Regions from separate parts of the Pseudomonas sp. I3-I5 genome, predicted to be linked through region 2. Evidence: predicted binding sites of a transcription regulator. Region 2 holds the regulator's gene; the other holds the start of a gene.

Region 1 (4,753 bases), 1.1 Mb from region 2:
GGCGACCCTCAACTTGCGCTAAGGCGAACCCCCGCCGTCACGCAACGGCGAACAGATCGTTCTCGATGTGCGCCTGTGCAGCGGTAATCGCTTGGATACGCTGCTCCGGACCGTAAGCCAGGCCGTGAGCCCGAACCACCTGCAGGTCGGTAATGCCGATGAAGCCCAGGAACACCTTGAGGAAGTCTTCATGGCCTACCCCGGTAGGTTGATCGGCGTGCACACCACCTGCCGTGGAAACCAGCACCACTTTCTTGTCACCGCACAAGCCTTCCGGGCCAGCTTCGGTGTAACGGAAGGTCTTGCCGGCGACGGCGATGCGGTCGATCCACGCCTTGAGTTGGGTCGGCACGCTGAAGTTGTACATCGGTGCGCCAATGACCACCGCATCGGCGGCCAGGAACTCTTCGAGGGTCTCGGCACTGAGCTTGGCCTCGAAGGCCTGGGCTGCATCGCGCAGCTCTTCACCCGTGCCGGCAGCCATCAGGGTAGCGGCCGAGAAATGAGCGATGGCATCGGCTGCCAGGTCGCGATAGACCACTTCGACGTTTGGCTCAGCGGCCTGCCAAGCGGCTACGACCTCACGGCTCAGTTGGCGCGAGGCCGAGTTGTCACCCAGGATGCTCGAATCGATGTGCAGCAGTTTCATGAGGTGCTCCTGCGAAAGGGGTTGAAGCGGAGAATGTTTGATGGGAACGATGTTACCTAAGCGAGTAATGGATGATAAGTGCCCCCAATCGCGTTAGTTTGTCCTATCCCTGGAACAATGAGCATTGCCCATGCAGGATTTGAACGATCTGTTCTACTTTGCTCGCGTCGTCGAAGCAGGCGGCTTCGCCGCCGCCGGACGCCAACTGGGCATCCCGAAATCAAGGTTGTCCCGTCGAATCGCCGAACTGGAAGAACGCTTAGGGATGCGCCTGCTACAGCGCACTACACGCCAGGTGAAACTGACCGCCGTGGGCGAGCGCTACCTGCATCACTGCCAGGCCATGCTTCTCGAAGCCGAGGCTGCCGAGGAAGCGGTAGCCAGCATGAGCAGTGAACCGCGTGGCAGGCTACGCGTATCCTGCCCGGTGGCCTTGGGTCATGCGTTCTTGCCGGACGTGGTGACCCAGTTTTTGCGGCAATATCCGCTCGTACAACTGGACCTGGTCTTGCTCAACCGTCGGGTGGACCTGATCTCCGAAGGTATAGATGTAGCGCTGCGTGTGCGTGACCTGGGCGATGAGGACCCTACGCTGGTGACCCGGCGACTTTGTCAGGCACAGATGCAACTGGTTGCCGCGCCGGGTTTTGCCCCACAGGTACGCAAGCCTGAGCAGCTAGCCGACCTGCCGGTGCTCGGCGCACCCGAAGCCGACCGCCTGGTACACCTGAGGCTGCAAGGGCCTGGGGGCCAGCTGCGCGCCTTGGCGCTCGAACCCAGGCTGTCAGTGGACGATTTCGTGGTACGTAATGCAGCTGTACGCGCGGGCCTGGGCTTCACCGCCCTGCCCAGCCTGTTTTGTGAAGAGCAGCTGCAGCGTGGAGAACTTGTCAGGCTGCTCCCGGACTGGTCCTTGCCAGGCGGCTACCTGCAAGCGGTATACCCTCACAGACGCGGTGTCACGCCTGCGGTGCGCGTATGGATCGACCATTTGGCCGCCTCATTCGAAACGTGCGGGGAACGCTATGTCTGACAGGTCACTGAGCAAATAGAGGAGTGGCCGGGAAATGTATTAAGCGCGCTCGCTCCCGTGTGTGATAAAGCGGTTTCACGCCAATGCCGCAGCTCGCCCCTGGAAGAACAGCCAATACGCCCAGGCGGCCTGGTGCACGACCACGATTGCCCAGAAGGTAACCTGGTAAGGCACCTTGCGTGTCTTGTGCCTGAACAACTGCTGCGCCAGCAGAGCGCCAGGCCAGCCACCGAACAGTTCTGTACCGTGCAACAGCTTCTCCGGGATGCGCCGCGCCTGGGTGCGGGCCTGGGCCTTGTCGTGCCAGTAGAGCAACACGCTGACCAGGCTCATCCCTGGGTACACCACCAGCGGCCACCACGCCTGCGCGTCGTAGGCCAGGCACGCTACACCCAGCACCGGCAGCACACACAGCAGCCCCAGCAGCACCCCCTTGAACCGGGCGTTGCGTATCTGCGCGGGGCGCTGGCGATCTGGCTGCTCAACCATGGGCAACGGTCCAGTCGACCCAGCCGAACAGCCAGCTGGCCAGAATCAGCATGCCGAAGACGATCCGATACCAGGCAAAGGCTGCATAACTGTGGTTGGCGATGAACTTCAACAGGCCGCGTACGGCGATCATCGCGAAGATGAACGAGGTCACGAAGCCCAGCGTAAAGATCGGTAGATCATCGGGCTGGAACAGATGACGGTACTTGTAGCCCGAGTACACGGCAGCCCCCACCATCGTCGGCATCGCCAGAAAGAAGGAAAACTCCGTCGCAGCAGTACGCGACAGGCCAAACAGCAGGCCACCGATGATGGTCGAGCCGGAGCGCGAAGTACCAGGAATCATGGCCAGGCACTGCACAAAACCGATTTTCAGCGCATGGCTCCAGCGCATCTCATCGACATGCGTCACCTCAACCGTATGTTGCCGTCGCTCGGCCCAGAGCATGACCACCCCACCCAGCACCAGCGCAGCCGCCACGGTGACCGCGTTGAACAGGTACTCATGAATCAGGTCGGCGAACAATACACCCAATACCAGCGCTGGCAGAAAGGCCAATAGCAGGTTACCGGTGAAGCGCTGGGCCCTGGGCTGGATGGGCAACCCGCGGACCACGTCGACTATCTTGCCGCGAAACTCCCACATCACCGCCAGGATGGCGGCCAGCTGAATGATGATGTTGAAGGCCATCGCCCGCTCACCTGTGAACCCGATGAGGTCGGCGACGATGATCTGGTGGCCGGTACTGGAAATCGGCAGGAACTCCGTCAGCCCTTCCACCACGCCCAGTATGATTGCCTGAAAGGCCGTCCAAAAATCCATCATCCCCCCGATGGAGCCTGCTCGTGGCAAGCTCCTTGTTCTTGATTTGCCTGAATATTGCCGCACGCGGCCCGGCTGTTTTACAGCGTCTGTTGGTCGCAAAGCCAGTGGAAAAGTTCACGGTTACTAAAGGTTTCATGTTGCGCCGCCGAAATGCTGGCAGAACCCCTTTGCACTGTCATGACGTTGCAGGCAACAGACTCCACGGCACATGGCACTTAGCCATTGGTCGAGTGGGTCCATGGCCACAGGCGTGCTTGGATGCAGGTGAAAACAAGAACAAATGGAGCATGCGCAATGAAGACGCTTAGATCGATGTCGATCAGCAGCCGCTTGTGGCTGATCCTGGTAGTGGCGATAGCCATGCTGTTGGCGCTTGGTCTGCTGATGCTGCGCCAGATCCACGGCGACTTGTACCAGGCCAAGGCTGAGAAAACCCGGCATGTGGTGGAAACGGCCACAGGTGTATTGGTGCATTTCCAACAGCTGGAGGCCGCCGGCACGTTGAGCCGCGACGCGGCCCAGCAACAAGCCCTGCAGGTGGTGAGGGCGCTGCGCTATGACCATGACGACTACTTCTGGATCAACGACCTGACCCCGCGCATGATCATGCATCCGGCCAATCCCAAGCTCGATGGCCAGGACCTGTCGGGCATCCGCGATCCGGATGGTTTTGCGGTATTCAACGAAATGGCTGCGCTGGCGCGCCAGCAGGGGGCGGGGCCTGTGAATTACCGCTGGCCCAAGCCCGGGGCTAGCGAACCTGTTGCCAAGACGTCCTTCATCCAGCTGTTCAAGCCCTGGGGCTGGATCATCGGCTCTGGCGTCTACGTGGACGACGTACAGGCCGAGTTCGCTCGACAGCTGCGTGACGCTTCGCTGCTGGGCGTGGTGATCGCGCTGCTGATGGGCCTGATGGTCTGGGTCATCGCACGCAGCATTGCCCGCCCGCTGCAGGAAGCCGTGCAGGCCATGGGCAATATCGCCAGCGGCGAAAGCGACCTGACCCGGCGGCTGGATACCCACGGGCGTGATGAACTCAGCCAGCTGGGCGAGCACTTCAACCGCTTCAACGGCAAGCTGCAAGGGGTGATCGGACAACTGCAAGGGGCGGCGCATGCGCTGGCCAGATCGGCCGACCATGTAGGCGACAACGCCGGTGCGGCGCAACAGCAAAGCGCGCAGCAATCACTGCAGATGGACCAGGTGGCAACGGCCGTGAACGAGGTGACCTACGCCGTGCAGGATGTTGCCAAGACCGCCGAGCAGGCCGCCGGGGAGATGCACACCGCTCAGCAACAGGTCGCGCAGGGGCAGCAGGCGATCCATGGCAGCCTGGCTCAGATCGACCGGTTGTCCATGACCATCGAACAGGCAGTGCAGGTGATCCGCGATCTGGCCGGGCACAGTACCCGCATTGGCGGCGTACTGGACGTGATCCGCTCGATTGCAGAACAGACCAACCTGCTGGCCCTCAATGCGGCGATCGAAGCGGCTCGCGCAGGCGAGCAAGGCCGGGGTTTTGCCGTGGTAGCCGATGAAGTGCGCCTGCTGGCGCAGCGCACGGCCCAGTCCACCGCCGAGATCCACACCATGATCGAACACTTGCAGAGCCAGTCCGATGCCGCCGTCAAGGCGATCGACACCAGCAGCGAGGCCTCACGGCAAACTGTCACGCAAGCCCGTGAAGCAGGCGCCAGCCTCAATGCGATCAACCAGGCCCTGCACACCCTGACAGCGTTGAATGCTTCCATTGCCA
Region 2 (4,753 bases):
CGGTCGCGGTATCGCTGCGAAGAATTACCTGGTCCTGGCCACCACCAGCCAGAAGCAGGTGCTGACCGCGGCCTACCACAGCTACAAGCGCTGCGGGCTGGCCGGCTGCATCCTGACCAAACTCGACGAGTCGGCAAGCCTGGGCGATGTCCTGAGCCTTGCCATCAGTTTCCGACTGCCCGTGGCCTACCTTACCGATGGGCCGCGTATCCCGGACGATCTGCACTTGCCCCGTGGGCACCAGCTGGTCACCCGCGCGGTCAATGTGCAGCAGCAGGACGAGCCCAGCGAGGAGGCCATGGCCGACATGTTCGCTGATCTCTACCACAACCCACGGCGAGCGGGTTGAAAATGAAATGTGTGCAAGGTAGCTATGCCAAGGGGTACGCAGCATTGCCCTTCGTGTGGCATGAGTCCCAGCGAGACAAGGTAAAGAACAGACATGGGTAGCATGCATCCCGTACAGGTGATCGCCGTGACCGGTGGCAAAGGTGGCGTCGGCAAGACAAATGTTTCAGTGAACCTGTCTCTGGCGTTGGCCGAGCTGGGCCGCAGGGTCATGCTGCTCGACGCCGACCTGGGCCTGGCCAATGTCGATGTGTTGCTGGGCCTTGCGCCCAAGCGCACGCTGGCCGATGTCATCGAGGGGCGTTGCGAACTGCGCGATGTGATGCTGCAGGGCCCGGGCGGTGTGCGCATCGTCCCGGCCGCTTCGGGCACCCAGAGCATGGTGCACCTTGCGCCTGCCCAGCATGCGGGTCTGATCCAGGCGTTCAGCGAAGTCGGCGACAACCTCGATGTGCTGGTGATTGATACTGCGGCCGGCATCGGCGATTCGGTGGTCAGCTTCGTGCGCGCGGCTCAGGAAGTGCTGCTGGTGGTGTGCGATGAGCCGACCTCGATCACCGATGCCTACGCGCTGATCAAGCTGCTCAACCGCGATTACGGCATGAATCGCTTCCGGGTGCTGGCCAATATGGCCCAGAGCCCTCAGGAAGGGCGCAACCTGTTTGCCAAGCTGACCAAGGTCACCGACCGCTTCCTGGATGTGGCGCTTCAGTACGTGGGCGCCGTGCCTTACGACGAATGCGTGCGCAAGGCGGTGCAGAAACAGCGTGCCGTGTACGAGGCGTTCCCGCGCTCCAAATGCGCCTTGGCCTTCAAGGCCATTGCGCAGAAGGTCGACAGCTGGCCGCTGCCTGCCAACCCCCGTGGCCACCTGGAGTTCTTCGTCGAACGCCTGGTGCAGCCGACCAGTGCAGGTTCGATGTCATGAGCGCCAGCGGCTTCAAGATGTACAGCCGCGCCTCGAAGGACGCGCAATATGAGCTGATCGAGCGCTATGCCCCGCTGGTCAAGCGCATCGCCTATCACCTGCTTGCGCGACTGCCTGCCAACGTGCAGGTCGAGGACCTGATCCAGGCGGGCATGATCGGTCTGCTCGAGGTCGCCAACAAGTATGACGCCAGCAAGGGCGCCAGCTTCGAGACCTATGCCGGCATCCGCATTCGCGGCGCCATGCTCGACGAGGTGCGCAAAGGCGACTGGGCGCCGCGTTCGGTGCACCGCAACACCCGCATGGTCAGCGACGCCATGCGCGCGGTAGAAGCCAAAACCGGCCGCGACGCTAAAGATCATGAAGTTGCTGCCGAACTCAAGTTGAGCCTCGATGATTATTACGGGATTCTCAACGACACACTGGGCAGCCGCCTGTTCAGCTTCGACGACCTGTTGCAGGACGGCGAGCACGAAGGCTTGCATGAGGACGGCGTTAGCGGCCAGGCCGAGCCTGCCCGTGGGTTGGAGGAAGAGCGGTTCCAGGTCGCGTTGACCGAGGCCATCGCCAACCTGCCGGAGCGTGAGCGCCTGGTGCTGGCGCTGTACTACGACGAGGAACTGAACCTGAAGGAGATCGGTGAGGTCTTGGGGGTCAGCGAGTCGCGGGTCAGCCAGTTGCACAGCCAATGCGCCGCGCGCCTGCGCAGCCGCCTGGGGGAATGGCGGGCCCGTTGAGCCCGCCGCCGTCGTTGCCGTTTTCCACGTTGTACCGAATCGATTGAGTGCGCGCTCGGGGCCGAGCGCGTTTGAGACTGCTTGGAGGTCTAATTGGACAAAAACATGAAAATCCTCATCGTCGACGACTTTTCGACGATGCGGCGCATCATCAAGAACCTGCTGCGTGACCTGGGCTTCACCAACACCAGCGAAGCCGATGACGGCATGACGGCGCTGCCCATGCTCGAAAATGGCCATTACGATTTTCTGGTAACTGACTGGAACATGCCGGGCATGTCCGGTATCGACCTGCTGCGCAAAGTGCGCGCCAGCGACAAGCTCAAGAGCTTGCCGGTGTTGATGGTGACCGCGGAAGCCAAGCGCGACCAGATCATCGAGGCCGCCCAGGCAGGCGTGAATGGCTATGTGGTCAAGCCGTTCACCGCCCAGGTGCTCAAAGAAAAGATCGAGAAGATCTTCGAACGCGTCAACGGCTGAGTCACGTCAGGGGGCGCGCCATGAGTTCATCACACACGTCATTGGGCGAGTTCGAATCGACCCTCAAAAAGCATGCCCAGGAGTTGGTCGAAAGCCTGGAGCGCGGACGGTTCGGCGAGGCGGTGCAACTCATTCACGAGTTGAACCAGACCCGCGATCGGGGGCTGTACCAGGAAGTGGGCAAGCTGACCCGCGAACTGCACAGCGCCATCGTCAGTTTCCAGATCGACCCGACCATACCCCAGGCCGAAGAGGTGTCGCAGATTACCGACGCCACCGAACGCCTGTCCTATGTGGTCAAGCTCACCGAAGGGGCGGCAAACCGCACCATGGACCTGGTCGAGGAAAGCACGCCTGTGCTCAACGACCTGGCCAGCGAAGCCAAAGCGCTGAGTGCCGATTGGCAGCGCTTCATGCGCCGGGAAGTGAACGCCACGGAGTTTCGCGACCTGGCCAAGCGCGTCGACGGTTTCTTGGCGCACAGCGCCGAAGGTAACCGCAAGGTGGCTGGCCATCTCAACGACATCCTGCTGGCCCAGGATTACCAGGACCTGACCGGGCAGGTGATCAAGCGCGTCACGGCGTTGGTGACCGAAGTGGAAAGCAACCTGCTGAAACTGGTGATGATGGCCAGCCAGGTCGACCGCTTTGCAGGCATCCAGCATGACCAGGATCAGTTGCGCGCAGAAAAAGATCGAGAAAAACATCCGACTCGGGGTGAAGGTCCGCAGATTCATGCCGATAAGCGTGAAGACGTCGTGTCCGGTCAGGACGATGTCGATGATCTGCTATCCAGCCTGGGTTTTTAAGGAGCACCTTTGATGAGCTTCGGCGCCGATGAAGAAATCCTTCAGGATTTCCTGGTAGAAGCCGGTGAAATACTTGAGCAATTGTCCGAGCAGCTGGTCGAGCTTGAAAGCCGCCCTGACGATGCCGACTTGCTCAATGCAATTTTTCGCGGTTTCCACACTGTAAAAGGGGGCGCCGGCTTCCTCCAGCTCAATGAGCTGGTGGAGTGCTGCCATATCGCCGAGAACGTGTTCGACGTGCTGCGCAAAGGTGAGCGCCGGGTCGATGCAGAACTGATGGATGTGGTGCTCGAAGCACTGGATGCCGTCAACGGCATGTTCGCCCAGGTGCGTGAGCGCAGCGAGGTCACACCGGCCACGCCCGAACTGCTGGCAGCCCTGGCGCGTCTGGCAGAGCCCGGCAGCGCCGAAGCGGCCCCGGCACCGGCTGTGCCCGTGCCGGTTGAACCTGCGCCCGTGCAGCAGGCTGCGCAAGCTACCGAAGCTGACATCACCGACAGCGAGTTCGAGCAACTGCTCGATTCGCTCGACGCAGTCAAAGCCCAGGCGGCGGCCGAGCAGATGCCTGCCGAGCCGGTCAGCGGCCAGGGTGACGACATCACCGATGCCGAATTCGAGTCGCTGCTCGACCAGTTGCATGGCAAGGGCCAGTTCAGTGCCGAAGTGACGGCCCAGCCGGTGGCTGCCACTGCCGAGCCGGCCAGCGATGAAATTACCGACGCCGAGTTCGAGTCGCTGCTGGATCAGTTGCATGGTAAAGGCACGTTCAAGGCCGATGCCTTGCCCGCAGCCAAGGCGGCGGCGCCTGTCGAACAAACATCTGCCATCCCTGGCGACGATATCAGTGAGCACGAGTTCGAGGCGTTGCTGGACCAGCTGCATGGCAAGGGCAAGTTCAATGGCGACGTGGCTGCCGTCGATGCACCTGCCAGTGTTCAGGCCGCAGCCCCAGCCAGGGCCGAGGCGCCGGCGGTCGCCCGTCCTGCTGGCGCGGCGGCACCGGTTGCAGCGCCCAAGCCTGCCGCGGCCCCGCGGGCGCCAGCGGCGAGTGCCGACAAGCACGCGGTCAGCGAAGCGGAAACGACCGTCAGGGTCGATACCGCGCGCCTGGACGAGATCATGAACATGGTCGGCGAACTGGTGCTGGTGCGTAACCGTCTGGTACGCCTGGGCCTGAACAGCGGCGATGAAGCCATGTCCAAGGCCGTGTCGAACCTCGACGTGGTCACCGCCGACTTGCAGACGGCGGTGATGAAGACGCGCATGCAGCCGATCAAGAAAGTGTTCGGCCGCTTCCCGCGCCTGGTACGTGACCTGGCGCGGCAGTTGAAGAAAGAGATCAACCTTGAACTGGTGGGCGAAGAAACCGACCTGGACAAGAACCTGGTCGAGGCGCTGGCCGACCCGCTGGTGCACTTGGTGCGCAACGCCGTGGACCATGGGGTGGAAAT

The links. Region 2 encodes FliA, which starts transcription of late flagellar genes. Its sites were predicted from a motif close to CTAAAGTTTNNNNNNNNNNNGCCGNTAA; they were not measured.
Region 1: the regulator FliA is predicted to act here: its motif matches at 3,122-3,149, upstream of MOP87_RS09085 (methyl-accepting chemotaxis protein).

Annotation. Positions count from the first base shown of each region.
Region 1 covers NZ_CP093940.1:2,000,764-2,005,516, reverse strand. Annotated here, with positions in the region: gene MOP87_RS09105 (FMN-dependent NADH-azoreductase) at 38-649, opposite strand; gene MOP87_RS09100 (LysR substrate-binding domain-containing protein) at 780-1,682, shown strand; gene MOP87_RS09095 (DUF1294 domain-containing protein) at 1,758-2,171, opposite strand; gene MOP87_RS09090 (undecaprenyl-diphosphate phosphatase) at 2,164-2,994, opposite strand; gene MOP87_RS09085 (methyl-accepting chemotaxis protein) at 3,292-4,753, shown strand, end outside.
Region 2 covers NZ_CP093940.1:3,125,785-3,130,537, reverse strand. Annotated here, with positions in the region: gene flhF (flagellar biosynthesis protein FlhF) at 1-349, shown strand, start outside; gene fleN (flagellar synthesis regulator FleN) at 443-1,276, shown strand; gene fliA (RNA polymerase sigma factor FliA) at 1,273-2,013, shown strand; gene MOP87_RS13860 (chemotaxis response regulator CheY) at 2,119-2,493, shown strand; gene MOP87_RS13855 (protein phosphatase CheZ) at 2,514-3,302, shown strand; gene MOP87_RS13850 (chemotaxis protein CheA) at 3,315-4,753, shown strand, end outside.